3 regions of the Jeotgalibacillus aurantiacus genome follow, and region 3 is predicted to be linked to each of the others. Evidence: a T-box and tRNA genes for the amino acid it is inferred to sense, from the RefSeq annotation. Region 3 holds a T-box; the other regions hold tRNA genes.
What was found. A T-box is a leader RNA that pairs with one kind of tRNA and senses whether it is charged. The one in region 3 lies ahead of pheS (phenylalanine--tRNA ligase subunit alpha), so its partner is inferred to be a tRNA-Phe.

Region 1: it encodes a tRNA-Phe, which carries the amino acid that the T-box ahead of pheS (phenylalanine--tRNA ligase subunit alpha) is inferred to sense. The anticodon was not compared.
Region 2: it encodes a tRNA-Phe, which carries the amino acid that the T-box ahead of pheS (phenylalanine--tRNA ligase subunit alpha) is inferred to sense. The anticodon was not compared.

Annotation. Positions count from the first base shown of each region.
Region 1 covers NZ_JACNMS010000004.1:134-7,745, forward strand. Annotated here, with positions in the region: tRNA gene H7968_RS12835 (tRNA-Arg) at 6-82, shown strand; tRNA gene H7968_RS12840 (tRNA-Pro) at 109-185, shown strand; tRNA gene H7968_RS12845 (tRNA-Ala) at 194-269, shown strand; tRNA gene H7968_RS12850 (tRNA-Met) at 298-374, shown strand; tRNA gene H7968_RS12855 (tRNA-Ile) at 385-461, shown strand; tRNA gene H7968_RS12860 (tRNA-Ser) at 479-571, shown strand; tRNA gene H7968_RS12865 (tRNA-Met) at 600-673, shown strand; tRNA gene H7968_RS12870 (tRNA-Asp) at 682-757, shown strand; tRNA gene H7968_RS12875 (tRNA-Phe) at 768-843, shown strand; tRNA gene H7968_RS12880 (tRNA-His) at 854-929, shown strand; tRNA gene H7968_RS12885 (tRNA-Gly) at 940-1,013, shown strand; tRNA gene H7968_RS12890 (tRNA-Ile) at 1,033-1,109, shown strand; tRNA gene H7968_RS12895 (tRNA-Asn) at 1,114-1,188, shown strand; tRNA gene H7968_RS12900 (tRNA-Ser) at 1,198-1,285, shown strand; tRNA gene H7968_RS12905 (tRNA-Glu) at 1,293-1,364, shown strand; gene H7968_RS12910 (TraR/DksA C4-type zinc finger protein) at 1,889-2,497, opposite strand; gene H7968_RS12915 (1,4-dihydroxy-2-naphthoate polyprenyltransferase) at 2,618-3,529, opposite strand; gene H7968_RS12920 (isochorismate synthase) at 3,793-5,196, shown strand; gene menD (2-succinyl-5-enolpyruvyl-6-hydroxy-3-cyclohexene-1-carboxylic-acid synthase) at 5,193-6,911, shown strand; gene menH (2-succinyl-6-hydroxy-2,4-cyclohexadiene-1-carboxylate synthase) at 6,912-7,612, shown strand, end outside.
Region 2 covers NZ_JACNMS010000002.1:926,120-933,731, reverse strand. Annotated here, with positions in the region: partial or broken rRNA gene H7968_RS09445 (23S ribosomal RNA) at 1-71, shown strand, start outside; rRNA gene rrf (5S ribosomal RNA) at 206-321, shown strand; tRNA gene H7968_RS09435 (tRNA-Asn) at 329-403, shown strand; tRNA gene H7968_RS09430 (tRNA-Ser) at 405-496, shown strand; tRNA gene H7968_RS09425 (tRNA-Glu) at 513-587, shown strand; tRNA gene H7968_RS09420 (tRNA-Val) at 611-686, shown strand; tRNA gene H7968_RS09415 (tRNA-Met) at 707-780, shown strand; tRNA gene H7968_RS09410 (tRNA-Asp) at 789-864, shown strand; tRNA gene H7968_RS09405 (tRNA-Phe) at 924-999, shown strand; tRNA gene H7968_RS09400 (tRNA-Thr) at 1,005-1,080, shown strand; tRNA gene H7968_RS09395 (tRNA-Tyr) at 1,097-1,180, shown strand; tRNA gene H7968_RS09390 (tRNA-Trp) at 1,187-1,260, shown strand; tRNA gene H7968_RS09385 (tRNA-His) at 1,285-1,360, shown strand; tRNA gene H7968_RS09380 (tRNA-Gln) at 1,370-1,441, shown strand; tRNA gene H7968_RS09375 (tRNA-Gly) at 1,446-1,520, shown strand; tRNA gene H7968_RS09370 (tRNA-Cys) at 1,532-1,605, shown strand; tRNA gene H7968_RS09365 (tRNA-Leu) at 1,671-1,752, shown strand; tRNA gene H7968_RS09360 (tRNA-Gly) at 1,767-1,840, shown strand; gene H7968_RS09355 (B3/B4 domain-containing protein) at 1,964-2,620, opposite strand; gene queG (tRNA epoxyqueuosine(34) reductase QueG) at 2,685-3,824, shown strand; partial or broken gene H7968_RS09345 (amidase domain-containing protein) at 3,842-4,297, shown strand; gene trmL (tRNA (uridine(34)/cytosine(34)/5-carboxymethylaminomethyluridine(34)-2'-O)-methyltransferase TrmL) at 4,345-4,818, shown strand; gene nfsA (oxygen-insensitive NADPH nitroreductase) at 5,203-5,952, shown strand; gene H7968_RS09330 (methyl-accepting chemotaxis protein) at 6,320-7,567, shown strand.
Region 3 covers NZ_JACNMS010000004.1:159,738-167,349, reverse strand. Annotated here, with positions in the region: gene rnhC (ribonuclease HIII) at 1-45, shown strand, start outside; gene pheT (phenylalanine--tRNA ligase subunit beta) at 95-2,509, opposite strand; gene pheS (phenylalanine--tRNA ligase subunit alpha) at 2,522-3,565, opposite strand; T-box leader at 3,643-3,887, opposite strand; gene H7968_RS13645 (TrmH family RNA methyltransferase) at 3,942-4,688, opposite strand; gene sspI (small acid-soluble spore protein SspI) at 4,799-5,008, shown strand; gene H7968_RS13635 (small multi-drug export protein) at 5,005-5,454, opposite strand; gene H7968_RS13630 (M42 family metallopeptidase) at 5,646-6,731, opposite strand; gene H7968_RS13625 (dUTP diphosphatase) at 6,799-7,284, opposite strand; gene H7968_RS13620 (sigma-w pathway protein ysdB) at 7,401-7,612, shown strand, end outside.

The DNA of each region.
Region 1 (7,612 bases), 160 kb from region 3:
ATTTAGCGCCCGTAGCTCAATTGGATAGAGCGTTTGACTACGGATCAAAAGGTTAGGGGTTCGACTCCTCTCGGGCGCGCCATACATAGAATACCACATACTTTTTTTCGGGGAGTAGCTCAGCTTGGTAGAGCACTTGGTTTGGGACCAAGGGGTCGCAGGTTCAAATCCTGTCTTCCCGACCATTTATTAAGGGGCCTTAGCTCAGCTGGGAGAGCGCCTGCCTTGCACGCAGGAGGTCAGCGGTTCGATCCCGCTAGGCTCCACCATATTTTTTGAAGGATACTTTATTTATTGGGCGGCGTAGCTCAGCTGGCTAGAGCGTACGGTTCATACCCGTGAGGTCGGGGGTTCGATCCCCTCTGCCGCCACCAATATAATAAAGGACCTTTAGCTCAGCTGGTTAGAGCAGACGGCTCATAACCGTCCGGTCGCAGGTTCGAGTCCTGCAAGGTCCACCACTTTTATACAGATTCATGGAGGTATACCCAAGTCTGGCTGAAGGGATCGGTCTTGAAAACCGACAGGGGTGTAACAGCCCGCGGGGGTTCGAATCCCTCTACCTCCTCCATTTTAATTTAATGATGTTTATTTATCGTCGCGGGGTGGAGCAGCTCGGTAGCTCGTCGGGCTCATAACCCGAAGGTCGCAGGTTCAAATCCTGCCCCCGCAATTACCTTTGGTCCCGTGGTGTAGCGGTTAACATGCCTGCCTGTCACGCAGGAGATCGCCGGTTCGATCCCGGTCGGGACCGCCATTTTTATTTTGGCTTTGTAGCTCAGTTGGTAGAGCAATGGACTGAAAATCCATGTGTCGGCGGTTCGATTCCGTCCAAAGCCACCATTTTTCTATGGCGATTGTGGCGAAGTGGTTAACGCACCGGATTGTGGTTCCGGCATTCGTGGGTTCGATTCCCATCAGTCGCCCCATACATTAACTGCGGGTGTAGTTTAGTGGTAAAACCTCAGCCTTCCAAGCTGATGTCGTGAGTTCGATTCTCATCACCCGCTCCAACTTTATTAAATAAAGTATGGGCCTATAGCTCAGCTGGTTAGAGCGCACGCCTGATAAGCGTGAGGTCGGTGGTTCGAGTCCACTTAGGCCCACCATTATTCCACAGTAGCTCAGTGGTAGAGCAATCGGCTGTTAACCGATCGGTCGTAGGTTCGAGTCCTACCTGTGGAGCCATTTTTTTATGGGGAAGTACTCAAGTGGCTGAAGAGGCGCCCCTGCTAAGGGTGTAGGTCGCGTAAGCGGCGCGAGGGTTCAAATCCCTCCTTCTCCGCTCTTTAGGCCCGTTGGTCAAGTGGTTAAGACACCGCCCTTTCACGGCGGTAACACGGGTTCGAATCCCGTACGGGTCATCCTTTTAAAACACACTTCATTACGAAGTGTGTTTTTTCTATTCTTCCATCTCTCAAAAAATAACAATCGAAGCTGGATTTTGTCTTCTATCTCCAAGGCAGTATGGTAAACCCTATATAATGATTTCTCCTATCTCATTCCATGCCTGGTCATTACTTTGATTTAAGCGAATGGGGATAGTACATGTAATGAGTCAGGTAAATTACCTTTTTTGCTATCAATCACTCGATGCCTTCTGTCGATAGCTGGCCAGTTGATGATGATAGACTGTTTCGGTAAGCCAGATTAGTTGAGTGTTCTGTAATTAATGTAGATAGACGTTTGATTTCTGTCGATAGTCGTTTGAATTTCGTTGATCACGTCAATGAAATAGTCGATAGCTAATTTCAACACCCTGATCTCAAAAAACTATCCAAGCGTATCATAAACAGATTTAAACGAAGGTATCTTTAGAAAAGAAGAATACGACGATTTTAGCGCAAAAAAGGAATACACCAGTTAAATAGGTGCATTCCTTTTTTTATTATTCTTTATCACTGTTTTTATAAATTTTTCTTTCGTCACCTTCGAGGTCTGTTCCGATTGTGTCTTCGTTTACATCTTCTTCGCTGTAGAGGTCATTATAGTCTCCGGATCCGTCAGCCATATCGGAAGGGGTTTCGGAAGTACCGTATCGTCCTACTTCGTCGAAACTGTTTTCGTAGTCACGGACTTCGCTTTCTTCTCCTCTGTATGGATGATCAGACGAAGGGGACAGGACCGATTCTTCGCTTGGTCTGGAGTGATCATTGCTGAATTGTTCAGCATGCTCCACGCATGTCAGTGCAGTAGGGATGGCTTCTAGACGTTCGTAAGGGATTTCTTCTCCGCTTACGGCACAGATCCCGTAAGTGCCTTCATCCATGGCCTTCAATGCACGGTTAATATCGTCAAGTTCTTTTTGTGTATGTTCCTCGAGTGCCAGGTCTTTTTCTCTTTCAAAAAGATCCGTGGCATTGTCAGCAGGGTGATTATCGTAGTTTGATAGCTCTGTATTCGTGTTACCATCAGGTTTTTCGTTTTGTTCAATGATTTCTTTTTTTCTGGTGAGTAATTCATGTTTAAGGTATTGTTTTTGTTTATCTGTAATCATGCAAAACATCCTTCCTTCATCTAAGTCACTTCTTACAGTTTATCCTTCTCACAAAAATTGAAACCTAACATTGTATTTCGCTGCCTTTCAAAAATTAAAAAAGACCCCCGGAGGAGTCTTTTAAAAGAAGTATCCAATTAAATAACCGATTGATAACAAAAAGCCGAAAATAGTGTTGGTCTGTGCTGTTGCTTTCATTGCAGGCATCATCTGGATCGGCATTGTTTTCCCAATGAATCCTTTGGTTGCTCTGACAGCTTTAGGAATGCTGAACAGACTGATGAGCAGCCATGGTGATACTGTACCGGTGATCACGAGGACTACTACAAACCCGTATGATACGGTGAACATACCGGCGAGCAGATAAATCGCTTTCTGTCGACCGAGGAGAATAGCAATGGTTTTTCTGCCGTTTTCCTTGTCTCCGTCTAAATCACGGATGTTGTTGGCAAGAAGGATTGCACCCACCAGAATGGAAACCGGAATCGATACAAGCATTGCTACCGCATTTACCATGCCGGTCTGAATATAGAATGAGATCAGGATAATGACAAATCCCATGAAAAATCCGGCCGTTATTTCACCAAATGGTGTGTAGGCGATTGGGACTGGACCACCTGTGTAGAAATAGGCTGCTGCCATACAGACTAGTCCGATCACGGCGATCCACCATGAACTGTTGGCACAAATATAGAGACCCAGCAGTAATGCTACACCGAACAGAATGAAGGCAAGGTTCAATACTGTCTTTGGCTTAACGCCATTTCTTACGATTGCGCCTCCGATGCCGACAGACTTTTCGTTATCCAGGCCGCGTACGAAATCGTAATATTCGTTAATCATATTGGTTGCAGCCTGTATGAGTATGCTTGCAAGAAGCATAGCCAGAAACATTGGCCAGTTGAGGCTGCTGTAATCAAGTGCTAATACTGTTCCGAGTAATACGGGAACAAATGCTGCGGTCAATGTATGCGGTCTGGTCAATTGCCACCAGATGCGCCATCCCTGATCGCGTTCAGGTTGTAAACTCATGTTATTCTCTCCTAACTGTAGTAACGCAATAAAGCCAACTTAAAGTGTATGAAACAGGAAGAACTGTGTCAATAAACTTTTCAAAAATCGACAAAGTTTCTACAGTTTCATTATATCTCTTTTTCCCTCTGTGAAAAAGTTGGTGATGGTTGTAAAATAGAACGTTTGCCGATGACGATTCATTGACATCATTGTAAAAAGAAGTGTATCTTTAAGAGAGCAATTCAGATGGACGAATGTGCGATTTTTGGAGGGGAAGCACAGTGAAAATCCTACACGAATCACAGGGGTTTACAGCATTTGAACGCGCTTTTGAAAGCGCTGAAAAAACAAATAAGAAAGTTTTATATAGCAAGGTAATGAAAATCGGCACAGTGGACCCACTTCAATTTTATGAAGCGGGTTATTCTATCTATCATGGTGAGCGCTCGTTCTGGGAGGATCCTAAGAGTGAAACAACACTGGTCGGGCTTGGAAATGCGGAGATCTTTTCTTCTGACAGAGAGGAAGCGCGCTTCAATGAGCTTCAAAAGCAGTGGTTTCAGTTTTTAGAAGACGCAGTGATAGAGGACAGAGCCGGGATGAGTACAGGCCCTGTTTTGATGGGCGGCTTTACATTTGATCCAAAGCAGGAGACAGCAATAGAGTGGTCTAATTTTTCAAAGGCTTATTTCCATCTGCCTTCTTTTATGTTGACTGTTGAGCATGATGGCAGTGCCTATCTGACGATGAATATTGTCTGTATGGAAGGTGATCTGGCAGCAGAGGTCTGGAACCGAATGCAGCTTACGAAAGAACGACTCATGACAGGACAGTCTACACATATTAAGGACATCAGCGTGGAAACGATTGATGAGATCAGACCGGAAGAGTGGAAAAATTCCCTGACATCTGTGGTGGAACGCATCAATCAGGGTGAGATGGAGAAGGTTGTCCTTGCAAGAAAGATCAAGATTGGCTTTAACGATAAGAAACGATCAGATTCAGTTCTGGAACGCCTTCGTGATGATCAGGCGGACAGCTTTATTTTTTCTTTTGAGGTGGCAGATTCCTGCTTTATTGGGGCCACTCCTGAAAGATTGGTTAGAAAACAGGGAAATGAAGTGCTCTCCACTTGCCTTGCGGGGTCTATTGCCCGCGGGAAAACGATTGATGAGGATGAACGGCTTGGACAGGAGTTGCTGAATGATCAGAAGAATCTCGATGAGCATGAGATTGTGGTCCGAATGATTTCAGACAGTCTCGGGCAGTTATGTGAATCCATTAACGTGCCGTCAAAGCCTGGTCTTATGAAAATGAGAGATATACAGCACTTATATACACCGGTAAAAGGTTTCACAGGCTCTGAAAAGACGATTGTTGATTTTGTTGAAAAACTTCATCCGACACCTGCGCTTGGCGGAACGCCTACAGAGAGAGCGCTTAAGGTCATCCGGGAAGAGGAGAAAATGAATCGTGGACTTTATGCAGCGCCTGTCGGCTGGATGAATGCAGATGGTGATGGGGAGTTTGCAGTGGCAATCCGTTCTGGCCTCCTTGTTCAGGATTATGCTTATTTGTATGCCGGGTGCGGGGTGGTCAAAGATTCAGTAGCTGAGAGTGAATACCAGGAAACATTAATCAAATTCCGCCCGATGTTAAGAGCCGTGGGAGGAACAATGAAATGAATCATCAGGATCGATTGACTGAATATGTATCAACTTTTATAGAACAACTGTATCAAAGTGGGGTGAGAAGAGCTGTGATTAGTCCCGGCTCCCGCTCAACTCCACTTGCTTATTTACTTGAAGCCCACCCGCTGATTGAAACTCACATTAATGTGGATGAGCGATCAGCGGCTTTTTATGCGCTCGGTATGGCGAAAGCGAGCGGAAAACCGGTTGCGATTGTCTGTACATCAGGGACAGCAGCAGCGAATTATTTTCCGGCTGTTGTAGAAGCGAAGTATGCACGGGTACCACTGGTCGTGCTGACGGCGGACCGTCCGCATGAGCTGAGGGACAACGGAGCACCACAGGCGATTGATCAGATTCATTTATTTGGTCATCATGTGAAATGGTTTTATGATATGCCGCTTCCTGAAGCTGAATCAGCTGTCCTGCGCTATACGGGTAGGATTGCGGCTAAGGCTGCAGCGAAAGCAGAATCACATCCGAAAGGGCCTGTTCACCTGAACTTTCCTTTCAGGGAGCCTTTAATTCCAAAGCTTGATTCCTACAGGGAAACGGCTGTTTTTGCAGATGTTTTCCACGGGGAAAAGCAGTTGTCTGATGAACAGCTTTCTGTTCTTGCAGATAAAATAGACCATTCCGCAAAAGGGCTGATTATTGCAGGACCGATGGAGTCGGAACATACACTGGACGATCTGATTGTACTGGCAGAAAAAACGGGGTATCCCATTCTCGCTGATCCATTGAGCGGTTTGAGGGACAGCATGCAAAAGCATGACATGGTGATCGAAACGTATGATGCTTTTTTAAAGGATGGATCGGTAAAAGAAACACTGAATCCTGACCTGATTATCCGCGTTGGCGGCATGCCTGTTTCAAAAGCACTCAGTCAGTATCTACAAGGGTGTAATGCTGAGCACTGGCTGTTTGATGAGGGAGCGGAGTGGAGAGATCCGATCTCGGCAGCTACGTCGTATATTGAGAGCTCTATACAGAGATTCTCCGATGTTGCGGAGCGTCTGACAAAGCAGCCTAATGGTGATTGGTTAAAGGTATGGCAGGAGCTGAACAGAGCTGCAGAACGTGTGATCAGCCAATATGTACTGGAGCAGAAGGATGAAGGGGCAGCAGTTGGTACGCTTTTGAAGGCTCTCCCTGCCGGAAGTCACCTGGTGGCAGGCAACAGTATGCCGATCAGGGATGTCGACACCTTTTGGACGAGAGACACAAAAGACATACATCTTTGGGCGAATCGCGGTGCCAACGGCATTGATGGCGTTGTCTCTACTGCACTTGGTATCGCTGCGGTGAAAGACGAACCGGTCTATTTGTTAATCGGTGATCTGTCGATGTTCCATGATCTGAATGGTCTGCTCGTAGCAAAACAGCATCGCAGCAAACTGCAGATTATCGTCATGAATAATAATGGTGGAGGGATCTTTTCCTTCCTACCTCAGGCAAAAGAACCGGCTCATTTTGAAACGCTGTTTGGCACGCCGCCATCTCTTAATTTTGAGCAGGCAGCCGCTTTTTACGGGCTTGATTATCAGCGCTGTGAAACGAAGGACGAACTTAAAGCTGTATTGCATGAAGAGGCGGATCGTCTGAAACTGACTGAAGTGCTGACAAACCGTGACGAAAACGTAACGGCCCATCGTAAGCTCTGGCAGGACGTTGGAGCAGCGTGCCGGGCAGTATTGGAGAAGGTTTGAATGAAGATCAGGATCAGAGACGGGTACTATCATTTACAGGTAAAAGGATCCGGCAGCGATCTGGTCGTGCTGCATGGTTTTACAGGCTCTGCCTGCAGCTGGTCCCGATTTCAGGACCAGCTGCAGGATCAGTTCCGTGTTATAGCTATTGATCTCCCAGGCCATGGTCAAACAGAGGTGCCTCTGAATGAGGACTATGTTTCGATGGAAATCGTGTGTGAAGATATCAAAGCTGTTCTGGACCATTTATCCATTGATCAGGCAGCTTTCCTCGGCTATTCAATGGGGGGACGGACTGCACTTGCTTTTTCAATGCGTTACCCTGAGAGAGTCCCTTCACTCATCCTTGAAAGTGCGTCACCTGGTCTGAAGCTTTATGAAGAACGGACTAAGAGGCGTCTGCAGGATGAGGAACTGGCTGAATTTATTGAGCGGGAAGGCATTTGCGCCTTCACTGACAGGTGGGAAGCGATCCCGTTGTTTAATTCACAAAAAAACCTCCCTGAAAAACAGAAGAGAATGATCAGAGAGCAGCGGCTATCGAATGCTCCTGAGGGGCTCTCAGCGAGTCTAAAGTTTATGGGAACCGGTCATCAGGCTTCATACTGGGAGCGGCTGCCGGAGCTTCAGATGCCGGTGCTGCTGCTGACAGGTGAGTATGACACGAAGTTTGTCAATATTGCAGAAGAGATGAATAAATT
Region 2 (7,612 bases), on a different contig from region 3:
AGATAGGTTCGAGGTGGAAGCATGGCGACATGTGTAGCTGACGAATACTAATCGATCGAGGACTTAACCAAATTAGGTGATTCTCGAACCTTGCGGTTGTTTGATGTTGTATCCAGTTTTGAGGGTTCGAATTTCCTCTAAAAAAAGAGTTGAATTCACCTTCACAAAGTGGTATAATAAATCTTGTCGCTGCAAAGTGATAAAGTCTAGTGATGACAGCGAAGAGGTCACACCCGTTCCCATGCCGAACACGGAAGTTAAGCTCTTCAGCGCCGATGGTAGTTGGGGGTTTCCCCCTGTGAGAGTAGGACGTCGCTAGGCTTATTATTCCACAGTAGCTCAGTGGTAGAGCAATCGGCTGTTAACCGATCGGTCGTAGGTTCGAGTCCTACCTGTGGAGCCATGGAGAGCTGTCCGAGAGGTCGAAGGAGCACGATTGGAAATCGTGTAGGCGGCTACCGCTGTCTCAAGGGTTCGAATCCCTTGCTCTCCGCCATTGCCATTTTTTAAATGGCCCGTTGGTCAAGTGGTTAAGACACCGCCCTTTCACGGCGGTAACACGGGTTCGAATCCCGTACGGGTCACCATTACATACTTTGTTTTATCCCACGGAGAATTAGCTCAGCTGGGAGAGCATCTGCCTTACAAGCAGAGGGTCGGCGGTTCGAGCCCGTCATTCTCCACCATTATTTAAATTTTATATCGTCGCGGGGTGGAGCAGCTCGGTAGCTCGTCGGGCTCATAACCCGAAGGTCGCAGGTTCAAATCCTGCCCCCGCAATTACCTTTGGTCCCGTGGTGTAGCGGTTAACATGCCTGCCTGTCACGCAGGAGATCGCCGGTTCGATCCCGGTCGGGACCGCCATTTTTAACACATGTATTGAAAAACATTTCTATACATAGTATGATATTAAATGCTTATCTGGCTTTGTAGCTCAGTTGGTAGAGCAATGGACTGAAAATCCATGTGTCGGCGGTTCGATTCCGTCCAAAGCCACCATTTTAGCCGGTGTAGCTCAACTGGTAGAGCAACTGACTTGTAATCAGTAGGTTGGGGGTTCAAGTCCTCTTGCCGGCACCATGTTTCACTTATATATGGAGGGGTAGCGAAGTGGCTAAACGCGGCGGACTGTAAATCCGCTCCTTCGGGTTCGGCAGTTCGAATCTGCCCCCCTCCACCATTTCACAGGGGCATAGTTTAACGGTAGAACAGAGGTCTCCAAAACCTCCGGTGTGGGTTCGATTCCTACTGCCCCTGCCAATTAAAATTTAATTTTTCACAATGGCGATTGTGGCGAAGTGGTTAACGCACCGGATTGTGGTTCCGGCATTCGTGGGTTCGATTCCCATCAGTCGCCCCATATATACATTGGGCTATAGCCAAGCGGTAAGGCAACGGACTTTGACTCCGTCATGCGTTGGTTCGAATCCAGCTAGCCCAGCTTTGCGGGAGTAGTTCAGTGGTAGAACACCACCTTGCCAAGGTGGGGGTCGCGAGTTCGAATCTCGTCTTCCGCTCCATATTTGTTTTTGGCGGCATAGCCAAGTGGTAAGGCAGAGGTCTGCAAAACCTTTACCACCGGTTCGAGTCCGGTTGCCGCCTCCATTTACTACTTGAATGAAAAAATCAATTATGTTACATTTTTAAACGATAAGCACAGTTTCCAACGTGCCGATGTGGCGGAATTGGCAGACGCGCACGACTCAAAATCGTGTTCCTTCGGGAGTGCCGGTTCGACCCCGGCCATCGGTACTTACTATAATATTGCGGGTGTAGTTTAGTGGTAAAACCTCAGCCTTCCAAGCTGATGTCGTGAGTTCGATTCTCATCACCCGCTCCAAACATACATAACCAACGCAGTGTTTCGTTACTAAAACGAAGCATTGCGTTTTTTTATGTGCCACTTTTATCTAAAAACATGGTGCAGCTCATTTTAGGCGGCACCATGTTAAAATAAATATGTTTAAGAGATAATCCGGGTTGTTGCAGACCCTCCGTTTACCTGAATGAACATTTCTTTAAGAGATGAAAGAAACTTCTCTTTATTTTCTTCTGATAAAGAAGGACGGAAATAAACAATTTGAAGAGCTTCTGTCGTTTTTTCTGAAACAGATGTTTTAACAGAATCAACAAATGGGCTGCCGAACGGGCCGTTTTGATCTGCTGCAACGACAAGATTATGTGCGGAGTTGGTTCTTCCGTTCAGTCCTTCGAACATTTCGTTTTCAGAGCCTAACCGTAATTCGATGGAACCTTCGATTTTAGATGAATCGTAAATCCCGATAGGCGTCTCATATTGCAGTGAGAAAAAATTATTAAGATCAATCGCTGAGTTGATGCTGGTCAGGTAATTCTGCTTCTGGATTCTTTTTAAAAGCGCTTCTGTGCTGTGACGATAGCGGTTTGGATCTTTACCATGATCCTTAAATAGCGTACGCCATTCTGCCACGCCCGGGAAGCTTGAAGGAGGCTTATCCTGTAAGTCAAAAAACAGAGACTCCTGAAACAGCTGTAATCTCCCTTTTAACATCTGAGGGGATTCACTTACAACAATATTGTGATAGTTGATAATGCCAAAGGAAAATGGTGCACCAATTGAAGAATGAATGGATTTTTCCATAACAGACAGCTCCTTAGATGAAATATATACAGTTTACCATGAAAGAAAGGGAAGGAGGGCTAGCATGAATTATGATGCGTTGAAACAGGAAATTCTTGATCATGCAGAGTCTCTTGGAATCGATAAAATCGGTTTTACAAGTGCAGGGTACTTTTCTGAATTGAAAAACAGACTGATCAGACAGCAGGAACTCGAATATCAGTCAGGATTTGAGGAGCCGGATGTGGAAAAGAGAACGGATCCATCCCTGCTGCTGTCTGAGCCGCGCTCTATTATCTCTATTGCGCTAGCTTATCCCTCCAAAATGAAAGACGCACCGCGCAGTAAGGCAGGAGAGAGAAGAGGGATCTTTGCCAGGGCTTCATGGGGGGAAGACTATCACACTGTTCTGAGAGACAGGCTGGAACGTCTTGAGCACTTTATTAAGGAAAGAGTGCCTCATGCCAGGTTTAAATCAATGGTCGATACAGGGGAGCTTGTGGACAGAGCGGTGGCTGAAAGGGCAGGTATTGGATGGAGTGCGAAGAACTGTTCGATTATCACACCCGAGTTCGGTTCATATGTGTATTTGGGCGAAATGATCACGAATCTGCCGTTTACGCCTGATCAGCCGATGGAGGATCAGTGTGGGAGCTGTAATTTATGTGTTGATGTCTGTCCAACGGGTGCACTCGTTCAAGGGGGGCAGCTTGATTCGAAAAAATGTATTGCATTTTTAACACAGACAAAAGGGTTTTTACCGGACGAATACCGGGCCAAAATCGGGAATAGGCTGTATGGATGTGATACATGTCAGACCGTTTGTCCGAAAAATAAGGGCATAGATCTTCATCTGCATGAGGAATTTGAGCCGGAGCCGGAGCTTGCAAAGCCATTGCTGGAACCACTCCTGACGATCAGTAATCGTGACTTTAAAGAAAAATATGGTCACATGTCAGGTTCATGGCGAGGAAAAAAACCGATTCAGAGAAATGCGCTGATTGCGCTGGCTCATTTTAAGGAAAAGTCAGCACTACCGGCGATTTTGACCGTGCTGAAGGAAGATGTACGCCCGGTCATGAGAGGCACAGCAGCCTGGGCAGCCGGGAAAATCGGTGGTGTGGAAGCAGAAGAAGCGCTGCTGAAGCAAAAAGCAGTTGAAAAAGATCTGGACGTCTTAAATGAAATTGAAAAAGGATTACAGCTTTTGACGAAAGAATCCTGAAAGGTGTGATCAGGCTGTATAACAGGGCTAAGGCAATTGAGTATGCTGAAAAGTGGTGGAACGGGAGAAATCCTGCGTTCCCTTCATTTGAAGTAGACTGTACAAATTTTATATCACAGTGCTTGTTAGCTGGTGGCATACAAATGAGAGGATATCCAAACCGGGCTTCCGGGTGGTGGATGATGAACGGCAGCTGGAGTTTCAGCTGGGCAGTTGCCCACTCAATGCGCTGGTTTCTCCCGTCAATCGCAACACAGGTATCAGATGTCAGTCAGCTTGAATTAGGCGATGTGATCTGTTATGACTTCAGCGGAGATGGCAGAGTGGATCATACAACGATGATCACTGCCATTTCAAACGGCACTCCCCTGGTAAACGCCCACACGAATGACAGCCGGATGCGGAATTGGGCATATCGGGATTCAGCAGCCTATACCCCGAATATCCGCTATTATTTTTTTCATATTTCATGATAGAATAAGAAAGATTGTACTGATAGAAATCGTTGAGGTGAAATAGATTGGGTTTACACGTTGTATTATTTCAGCCGGAAATACCGGCAAACACAGGAAATATCGCAAGAACATGTGCTGCGACAGGAACGGCACTTCATTTAATTCGTCCATTGGGTTTTTCAACGGATGATAAAATGCTGAAACGGGCAGGTCTTGATTATTGGGAACATGTTGATCTTCATTATCATGATTCGCTTGATGATTTTTATAAGTCGAGTGAAGGCGGGGAGTACTTCTATTTAACGAAGTACGGAACGCAGCCTCATTCCACGTTTGATTACTCAAACACAGATCAGGACTTTTATTTTATCTTTGGCCGCGAAACATCCGGGCTGCCCGACGATGTCATTGAAAATAACAAGGACCGCGCATTGCGCATTCCAATGAATGGTCACGTGCGTTCATTGAATCTTTCCAACACAGCAGCCATTCTTGTTTATGAAGCTTTAAGGCAGCAGGGCTATCCTGGACTTGGATAACATTTAAGAGTAACCTGACTCATATCAAGAGTCAGGTTTTTATAATATGTAAAATTTTGGTGGGACTTCAAATTAACGAATTGGAAAAAAGATCGATTACACAAATATAAAAAGTGCCGGAGACATCCGGAGACTCCTGTGGCGGAAAGGGACAGGTGAAACCGACTGTGCGAAGCGCAGGCGGGTTCACCGCCCGGCCACGGAGCGGAGGATGTCTCCGGCACGGTTTCTATAATCAAGACTCTATTGAAAGCTGTCCCAAAAAACGGGACAGCTGTATTTTTTATAATGATATAGCCATTCGTCCGAGCTGAATGATTCGCATCGTTTTCTCAATTTTTGTACACTTATCAGTAGACATGAATGAAAGGTTGCGATGGATGTATGAATGAAACAATTAAAATGATGCTTGAGCACCGCTCAGTGAGAAAGTTTAAAGACGAAGCTTTGACAGCGGAGCAGATTGAGGTGATTGTGAAGGCTGCTCAGAGTGCTTCCACCTCAAGCTTTATTCAGGCCTACAGCATTATTGGAGTGACGGATCAGGAAAAAAGAGAGAAACTTGCGGCGCTGGCAGGTGGCCAAAGCTATGTGGCAGAGACAGGTCACTTCTTTGTATTTTGTGCTGACTTATACCGTCACTCTCTGATTGGACAGTGGGACGGTGCTGATGTCAATGATTCGCTGGAATCTATGGAGAAGTTTATGGTGGCTGTCATTGATGCATCACTGGCTGCGCAAAATGCTTCTGTGGCGGCTGAATCAATGGGGCTGGGTATTTGTTATATTGGCGGCATCCGGAATCATCTGGATGAAGTGAGTGAGCTTCTCGGGACACCAGAACATGTCATTCCCCTATTTGGTCTGACAGTGGGTGTGCCTGATCAGGAAACGGCTGTTAAGCCGAGGTATCCATTTAAAACGGTTTACCATGAAAATACGTATCAGTCCGATGAGGAAGCGGTCCGTAGTGAGCTGGAGGAGTATAACGATGTGATTTCAAGCTATTATCATCAGCGGACGGAAGGGAAACGTTCGGATAAATGGACGGAGCAAATGGCCGGTATGCTCAGCCGTAAGAGCAGAATGTATATGAAGGATTTCGTGGAAAAGAAAAAGTTTGCCCGGAAATAATAAAAAGACCGTACGCTTGTACGGTCTTTTTATTATTCCTTATGAGAGCCCGGCTTATCGTTATAGCCAGCAGAGAAAATAGCAGCAAGAAATGCTACACAAATACCTAAAATAAGTACTGTACCCATGAATATAACCTCCCTGTAAGCGTTCAAATTGATCACTACTAGTAAGTATACCCGACAACAGCCGCATTGTGAATAAAGGAAAGGCAGTTAATTTGCGATTAACTTGAAACTGTCATCACTTTATCATAAACAGCGCATGATTGTTAAAATTCAAATGGATTGCTGAAAAAATGTTTAAACAGATAAACCCACGTGTATATAAGTCCTATAGAACTAGGAAAAAAGGAGTGTGTTTGAATATGAAAATGCTGAATCGTTTAACGTTTCGATTTCTTGCTGTTCTGATTGCGGTGCTTTTGTTTAATACAACCATTTCAAGTTTTATTATCCAGGCAATTCAGTCGACAGGGATTGAGCTCGGTGTGATTGGTATTTGGCTGAATAACTTTATGAATGTCATTGTTGCAACGGTTTTAATCGGTCTGACGATCCGCAGTATGATGTTACGTCCAATTCAGAAAATGATTGAAACGACAAAGAAATTTCAGCAGGGGGACATGAAGGCGAGAATTCAGTCCAAATCGAAAAATGAGCTTGGGTATCTAGCGGGGCAAATGGATAAATTATTTGACCAGATCGAGCTCAATCACCAGATGAAAGCTTCCCAGCAGGAGCAGGTTGCAGCGACATCAGATTCAGTCAGCCATTCCATCGGTTCCATCACAACAAATATGACGGATAATACAGGAAAATTCGGTTTGATCTATTCCAGATCCGGAAAACAGTTATCCTCTTATCAGGAGATTGCAGCGATCATACATATGATTAGTGGAAAAGTAGATAAAACAGCGGATAAAATGCAGGACGTTAAACAGTCCTTTTCTTCGATTGACCGTTATTCAAGGGAAGGCATAAAGCTTGCTGATGAAACAGCGGGAACAGTGGAAGAAATTGAATCGTACGTGAAAACAACGGATCATTATTTTAATCAGTTAAAAGAAGAGATTCTTTCCACTAAAAAAATGTCTCAGGTCATTTCAGAAGTAGCTGAACAGACAAACTTATTAGCACTTAATGCATCCATAGAAGCGGCAAGAGCGGGAGAGCATGGTAAGGGTTTTGCAGTGGTGGCAGATGAAGTGAAAAAGCTGGCTTCGAGTGTTGGTGAAGCAACGAGGTCCATTGATCAATCGGTAAATGAAATTGTCTTAAAAACAGAGAGTGCCGCTTTTGATAGCAGGCAAAAAGCGGAGGAGATTAATAAAAATATCAGTAAAATCAGTGATATGAATCATCACTTTACTGAAATTATCAAGGGTGTTCAGCAGAGCGACAGTGAAATAGAGTCTGCGAGAAATGATTCTGTGCAGCTGAAGGCTGAATTTAACGCCATTTCATCGACTGTTGAAAGTCTCGTTTCTGAAAATGAGGAAGCGATGAGACAGATGCAGGACTATCAGGATAATATTACGAAGGAAACCGGAAAGATTAAAGAGATGGAATCATCCCTGATTGAACTAAAGACAGCAATTGTTCAGGCAGGCTGAAAAAGCACATGATCCGCTTCCCTTTTGCATACCGTGTTATAGAGG
Region 3 (7,612 bases):
AAAGTTCATTTCGCGAACACACAGAAGGCGAAAAAGCTGATATAACAATAACCGGGCCCGCACTCATCTGAGTACGGGCCCTGTTTTCGTTTTATTATGAACGCAGTTCTGCTCCTGTTTTCTCTTTCACCGCTTCAAGTACGCGGTTGTGGACGTTGCCGACCTCTTCGTCTGTCAGCGTACGTTCAGGATCCATATACAGAAGGGAGAACGCGAGTGACTTCTTGCCTTCCTCCATACGGTCTCCTTCGTAAAGGTCAAACAGCTGAACGGATTTCAGCAGTTTACCGCCGGCTTCCTTAATGATCGTCTCAAGGGTACCCGCTTCCACTGTGCGGTCCGTTACAAGTGCAATATCACGTGAAATCGATGGATAACGTGGAATGGCACTGTATTTAAGCGGGTCCGCATCGTGTGCGTAGATGGACTCAAGCTTCACTTCAAATACATACGTTTCCTTCAGGTCAAGCTCTTTTTCTTTAACAGGGTGAACCTGACCGACGATACCGATCTGCTCATCCCTGAAGTAAATCGCTGCCGTACGTCCAGGGTGAAGGTGATCCATTTTGGCTGTTTCGTAACGGATCTCTTCCTTAATCCCAAGACGGTCCCAGATCGCATCAAGGATTCCTTTTACTACATAAAAATCAACAGGCTTTTTCTCACCCTGCCACGGATGCAGCTGCCATAGGCCTGTCAGTGCGCCGGCTAGATGCTCTTCTTCTTTTGGAAGTTCCTGATCCACTGTTTTCAGGAACACTGAGCCAATTTCATAAAAGGCTGAAGAGTCTTTTTGTCTTGCTCGATTATAAGAAACACTTTCAAGAAGCTGCGGTATGATGCTCAGACGCAGCTGGCTGCGCTCCTCACTCATTGGCATTAACAGCTTCACTGTCTCAGTCGTATCAAGCGCAAACTCAGTCGCTTTCTGCTCGTTCGTCAAAGAATACGTCACTGCCTGTGTAAGGCCTGCACCTTCAGCCGTCTGGCGGATTAACCGGCGCTTTTGCTGTCTCACAGAAAGTCCGCCCGGATTTGTCGCATGAACCGGAAGTGTCATTGGAATCAGATCATATCCATACAGTCTCGCTACTTCCTCAATCAGATCCTCTTCAATTTCAAGATCTCCTCGACGCGTTGGTGCTGAAACATGGATCACGCCATCTGACGCTTCTGCCGTGATCTGCAGGCGGCGGAACAGATCAAGCACTTCATTTTCCGAAAGGTCCGTTCCTGTTACGCGATTAATTTTCTCAAGGGAAACAGAGATTTTCTTCTCTTCCTTTGACAGCTCATCAAAGGCAACCGTTCCCTCTGAAACTTCACCTCCTGCGTACTGAGCCATCAGCTGGGCAGCACGCTCTGCAGCAAGGGCAACACGTTTCGGATCCACGCCTTTTTCAAAGCGCGAGCTTGCTTCACTGCGAAGTCCCAGATCCTTTGAAGTCTGGCGGACTGATGACGGAGCAAAATAAGCCGATTCAATGACAACATTCACGGTTTCAGACGTTACTTCACTGTCATAGCCACCCATCACACCGGCAATTGCGATTGGCTCTTTACCATTTGTAATGACAAGGTGATGAGACTGAAGTGTGCGTTCCGCTTCATCAAGTGTTTTAATTTTTTCACCTTCATTTGCGAGGCGGACCAGGATTTCACCTGTTCCAACCTGATCCAAGTCAAAAGCATGAAGCGGCTGACCATATTCAATTAAAATATAGTTGGTTATGTCCACAATATTGTTGTGAGGACGAATACCTGCTGCGACTAATCGATTTTGCATCCACTGAGGTGATGGCTTTACCTTTACGTTTTTCATGACCTTCGCCAGATAAACAGGATTTTCTTTTTTCGCTTCAACCGTCAGCTTAACGTCAGCAGCTGCCTGGTGTGAAACCGTTTCATAACTCAAATCAGGCAGCTTTACCGGACGGTCTAAAATCGCACCGACCTCATACGCTACCCCGATCATGCTCATCGCATCTGCACGGTTAGGTGTCAAACCAAGCTCAAGGATAGAGTCATCAAGCATCAGCGCTTCAATCGCATCCGCTCCAACTTCAGCATCCTGAGGGAAGTTGAAAATCCCTTCTGAATACTCCTTTGTCACAAGCTTTCCTTCAACACCAAGCTCCTGCAAGGAACAAATCATTCCGTGTGAAGCTTCACCGCGAAGCTTCGCTTTTTTAATCTTAAAATTACCCGGCAGTACAGCACCAACCTTTGCTGCAGCAACCTTCTGACCTGCGCCAACGTTCGCTGCGCCACAGATAATCTGTACAGGCTCTTCTTCACCAACGTCCACCTGGCAAATATTCAGTTTATCTGCCTCAGGATGCTTTTCGCATGACAGCACGTGTCCAACGACAACACCGCTGATGCCTTCACCTGGAACCTCGACTCCTTCCACTTCGATTCCGGAGCGGGTAATTTTATCTGCGAGCTCCTCAGGTGTAATGCCCGATAAATCTACATATTCTTCTAACCATTTATATGATACAAACATCTGGAGCCCTCCTTATCGAATTTCTTTTCGTCCGAATTGATCTAAAAAGCGGTAATCATTTGTGTAGAAATGACGGATATCGTCAATGCCATATTTCAGCATTGCGATTCGTTCCGGCCCCATTCCGAATGCGAAACCGGTATATTTTTCAGGATCAAATCCTGCCATACGCAGTACGTTCGGGTGAACCATACCTGCACCAAGAATTTCAATCCATCCTGTTCCCTTACATACACTGCAGCCTTTACCGCCACAGATTTTACATGAAATATCCATTTCAACAGAAGGCTCTGTAAATGGGAAAAAGCTTGGGCGCAGACGGATTTCACGGTCTTCACCAAACATCTTTTTGGCAAATACGTTCAGCGTTCCTTTCAGATCACTCATACGGATATTCTCATCCACGACGAGACCTTCGATTTGCATGAACTGGTGTGAGTGCGTCGCATCATCATTATCACGGCGGTACACTTTACCCGGGCAGATGATTTTCACCGGACCTTTACCTGCATGACGCTCCATCGTTCTTGCCTGAACAGGGGATGTATGCGTGCGAAGCAAAATGTCCTCAGTAATATAAAATGAATCCTGCATATCACGAGCCGGATGGCCTTTCGGCAGGTTCAGTGCTTCAAAGTTATAATAGTCCTTTTCCACTTCAGGTCCTTCTTCAATGGTATAACCCATTGAAATAAACAGGTCTTCGATCTCACTGATCACTGTCGTGAGCGGATGAGCATGACCTGCCGGCACAGGGCGGCCTGGAAGGGTTACATCAATCGCTTCCTCTGCAAGACGTTTTTCCACCGCCTGTCTTTCAAGCTCTTCCTGCTTGACTTCAATGGCCTTAGCAATCTCATCACGCACTTCATTGGCAAGCGCCCCCATTTTCGGGCGTTCTTCCGCAGATAACTTACCCATGCCTTTTAATACTTCCGTAATGGGACCTTTTTTCCCGAGATACGCGACACGTACATCGTTGATTGCTTTAAGATCCTGCGCTTCTTCAACCTGCGCCAGCGCCTGCTGGCTTAATTCTTTTAAGCGTTCTTCCATTGCCTTTCCTCCTTTTGATGGCTCTGTTAACAATTGATAACAAAGCTTTCCATACAAAAAAGCACTTCTCCCCTAAAACTAGGGACGAAGTGCTTTGATTCCGTGGTACCACCCTGATTGATCAGGCTTATCTATAAGACTGATCCTCTCAATTGACTGATAACGGCGTTTAGCCGGTGCATCTTTACGCTCAAACCAAGCGGTCCCGATGCCGACTCGGGAGGTGAACTTCATCATGGTTCGTGCAGGCAGATTTTCAGTCTATGATCCGCCTTCCCTTTTGCAGTCACACGTGATTACTTTTCTCCGTCAAAGTCTTTATGATTTATCCTCAACAAGTATATACTAATTCGCCTATTATTAAAAGAGGGAATCTCTATCCCTTTAAATGATAAAGCAGAATACCTGCAGCAATCGCCACATTTAACGATTCACTTTTCCCATAGATCGGAATATACAGGTTCTGATCGGTCTGCTCAAGCAGCTCCTGTTTCATCCCCGCTCCCTCATTCCCCATGATGAGGGCAAATTCTTTCTTGCTGTCCACTTCTCTATACGGAAGTGCCTCCTGCAGTGACGTACCGAAAACAGAAATACCGTTGTTTTTACAATACGCAAGAACAGATTGGATGTCTTCTTTAACAATCGGAAGATGGAAATGACTGCCCTGGGCTGCACGCAGAATTTTAGCATTATAAGGATCCGCCGTCCCTTTTCCTAAAATGACAGCATCTATTCCGGCCGCGTCCGCTGTCCGGATCATCGTTCCGATATTTCCGGGATCCTGAACGGAATCAAGGATCAGCAGCTGCTTCCCTGTCAGCGTTGCCACATTCAGATCAGGCTGTCTGCAAATAGCAAATACACCTTGTGAATGCTCTGTCTCGGCAAGGGCTGCACTGATCTCCTCTGTCACGATCGAAACCGGTAGCTCCTCTGCTTTTCCTGGTATCTCCACACCTTCACGGACAATCACTTCAATAACTGCATCCGCAAGAATTGCTTCTTCTATCAAATGATATCCTTCAACAAGAAACAAACCGGATTTATCCCGTCCCTTTTTCGTCAAAAGCTTTTTCCACTCTTTTACCTTCCCATTTTGCATGGACTGAATCACACTCATACCATTCTCTCCTCTGATTATCCGATTTCCTCATTATAGCGGAGTTTTTCCGCATAAACAAAACAATTCCAGGGAAAAATAGTTCAGATCATATGAGAGGAGGAAACACGATGAATTTGAACATCCGCGAAACCGTCATTCACAATGTAAAGGATAATTCAACCGCCCAGCTTGAGGACACCATTACCGATTCCATCGAGCGTAAAAAGGAAGAATTACTCCCAGGGCTCGGCGTCCTGTTTGAAATTATCTGGAAAGAAAGTTCAGGAGAAGACCAGCAAAAAATGCTTGAGCTTCTTGAAAACGGCCTGAAACATTAAGACTCACGGATCAGAAAATCAACACCTGCTATCGCAGCATACCCGAAGATCAGCGTCCACAAGGCAATACTGACGATTTGCCAGAATAGCACTCTTGCTTTATCTGCACCAAGCGACATGCTGATAAACGCAGCAATATGAGTACCAATCAGAATCGGTCCAAGAAGGGATAGCCCCGGCAGCCCGTATTTATTCCAAATATTACGCGCTCTCGTCTGCCTCTTCCCTTCTTTCTTTTCACCTTTTTTCCTGTTCGCCAGATAATCCCTTACCCTCTGAAATAAAACAATTAATAAAAAGACCGTTAATAAATTCCCCGCAAAACCGGTTACCATGACCCAAAATGGCGACAGCCCTCTCACAATCCCCAAAGGAACCACTAATGCAATTTCCAGCCACGGCGTAGCAGCAGCCAAAAACAACAGCACATACTCAACCAAACCCACACCTACACACTCCCTCAACACTAAACTTCGTATAAACAAGCTTACGAACCAACAGCAAAATAGTTTCACAACCCCATAAAATCCGAATTAATAGCCATGAGCGGAAAGCGCCGTCTGCAGCGCAGAGCCACGTTTCCCAATAATAAAAGGCTGCCAAGTGGCACATTCACCACCCGGCAACCTCTCTTCACTTAATCAAACGTAATCTTATTCACCGCATCACGATCCAGCTTCTTAATCACTTCCACAATCAACTTCACCGCATTCTCATAATCATCTTTATGAATCATCGCAGCATGCGAATGAATATAACGCGAAGCAACCGTAATCGCAATCGACGGTGCACCCGTCGCAGAAAGATGAATCGATCCAGCGTCCGTTCCTCCGCCTGCAATCGCATCAAACTGATATGGAATACCATGCTCATCAGCAATACCCGTAATAAAATCTCTCAGCCCTTTATGACCAACCATCGATGCATCATAAAGGATTATCTGAGGACCGTCACCCATTTTAGAGCTGGCTTCTTTAGACGTAATACCAGGTGTATCCCCCGCAATACCCACGTCAACTGCAATACCGATATCCGGCTTCACTGTTGCTGCCGCCGTACGGGCACCGCGCAGTCCCACTTCCTCCTGAACCGTGCCTACACCGTATACTTCATTCGGGTGCTGCGCATCTTTTAACGCTCTCATGACATCAATGGCAATCGCACAGCCAATACGGTTATCCCAGGCTTTTGCAAGAAGCATCTTGTCATTGTTCATGACAGTAAATTCGAAATAAGGAACAGCCATATCACCAGGTGTGACACCCCACTCCATTGCCTCTTCACGGGAAGAAGCACCGATATCAATAAACATGTCTTTGATATCAACCGGTTTTTTACGCGCTTCCGGAGGAAGGATATGAGGTGGTTTTGAACCAATGACCCCGGTAATATCCCCTTTTTTCGTTACAATCGTAACGCGCTGAGCCAGCATTACCTGTGACCACCAGCCTCCTACGGTTTGAAAGCGCAGAAAACCTTTATCATCAATCTGCGTGATCATAAATCCGACTTCATCCAGGTGACCGGCAACCATAACACGCGGTCCATTTGCCTCACCTGTCTTTTTGGCGATCAGACTACCGATTCCGTCCGTTGTCACTTCATCAGCGAATGGTGCTATGTATTTTTTCATTACCTCTCTCGGTTCACGTTCGTTACCCGGAATACCTTTAGCATCCGTTAAGTCTTTAAGCATCGTCAGCTGTTCGTTATATTCAGCCATTTCTTCGCCTCCCTAATTTTCATCCAGTCAAAATTATACCATTTCGTCAGATTATTCACAAAGCTGATTAATAGCCTTCCTGCTGACGCTTAATATTAACTTCATTTTTTTCCGTATATGCACTCATGACGTCCTCCACAGAAAAGCCGAGTACCGTCCCAATTTTTAAATACCGATCCCACATTCCATCGTAATTAAATTGGCTCTGATAGCTTCTGAATTGAGTAACTGAATGGTAAAAGTCAAGGAACAGGTCGCTCAAATCACTGCCAGAATGCACTTCTGCCTGATCTGTATATCTTAATTCCAGATCAAGCCCGATAGACAAAAGAAAATGGATCCCGTCCACATATTCCTCTAGAATGACTGATCTCTCGGATGGGCCTTTTTTGCTCCAGAATTTAAAACATCTCGTTTCATTAGCCAGCTCTCCTGCTTCAACGAGCAGCGCGAGTATTTTTTTATCCGTTACTTCCTGTTTTTCAATATTATTTTCACGCTCAATAAAGCGGTCAAGTTCAAGTTGCATATCATACAATTTAGTCCAGTTCATCATTTTCCCTCTCCTTCTCTGTTCAGTGTATCAAAATCACAAAAAAAGAAAAGAAAATTGGAACCTTTTTATCCCTCGGTACGTATAGAGGACAAGGATTGTTGGGGGGCGTTTAAATGGTTGTTCTTTTGCTGAGGCTGATTATACTTGCAGCTGTTCTTTATCTTATTTATAAGGGATTTAAATATTTGTTTGATCCGAAGAGGAAATTGGAGCTTGCCCACGAAAAAGCAGATTATTATTTTCATGATGATTCGAATAATCCACGTAAAAATTTCTTTATTACTTATAAAGGTCTGATGTTTCAAGGTGAAAAATATCTGGGTGA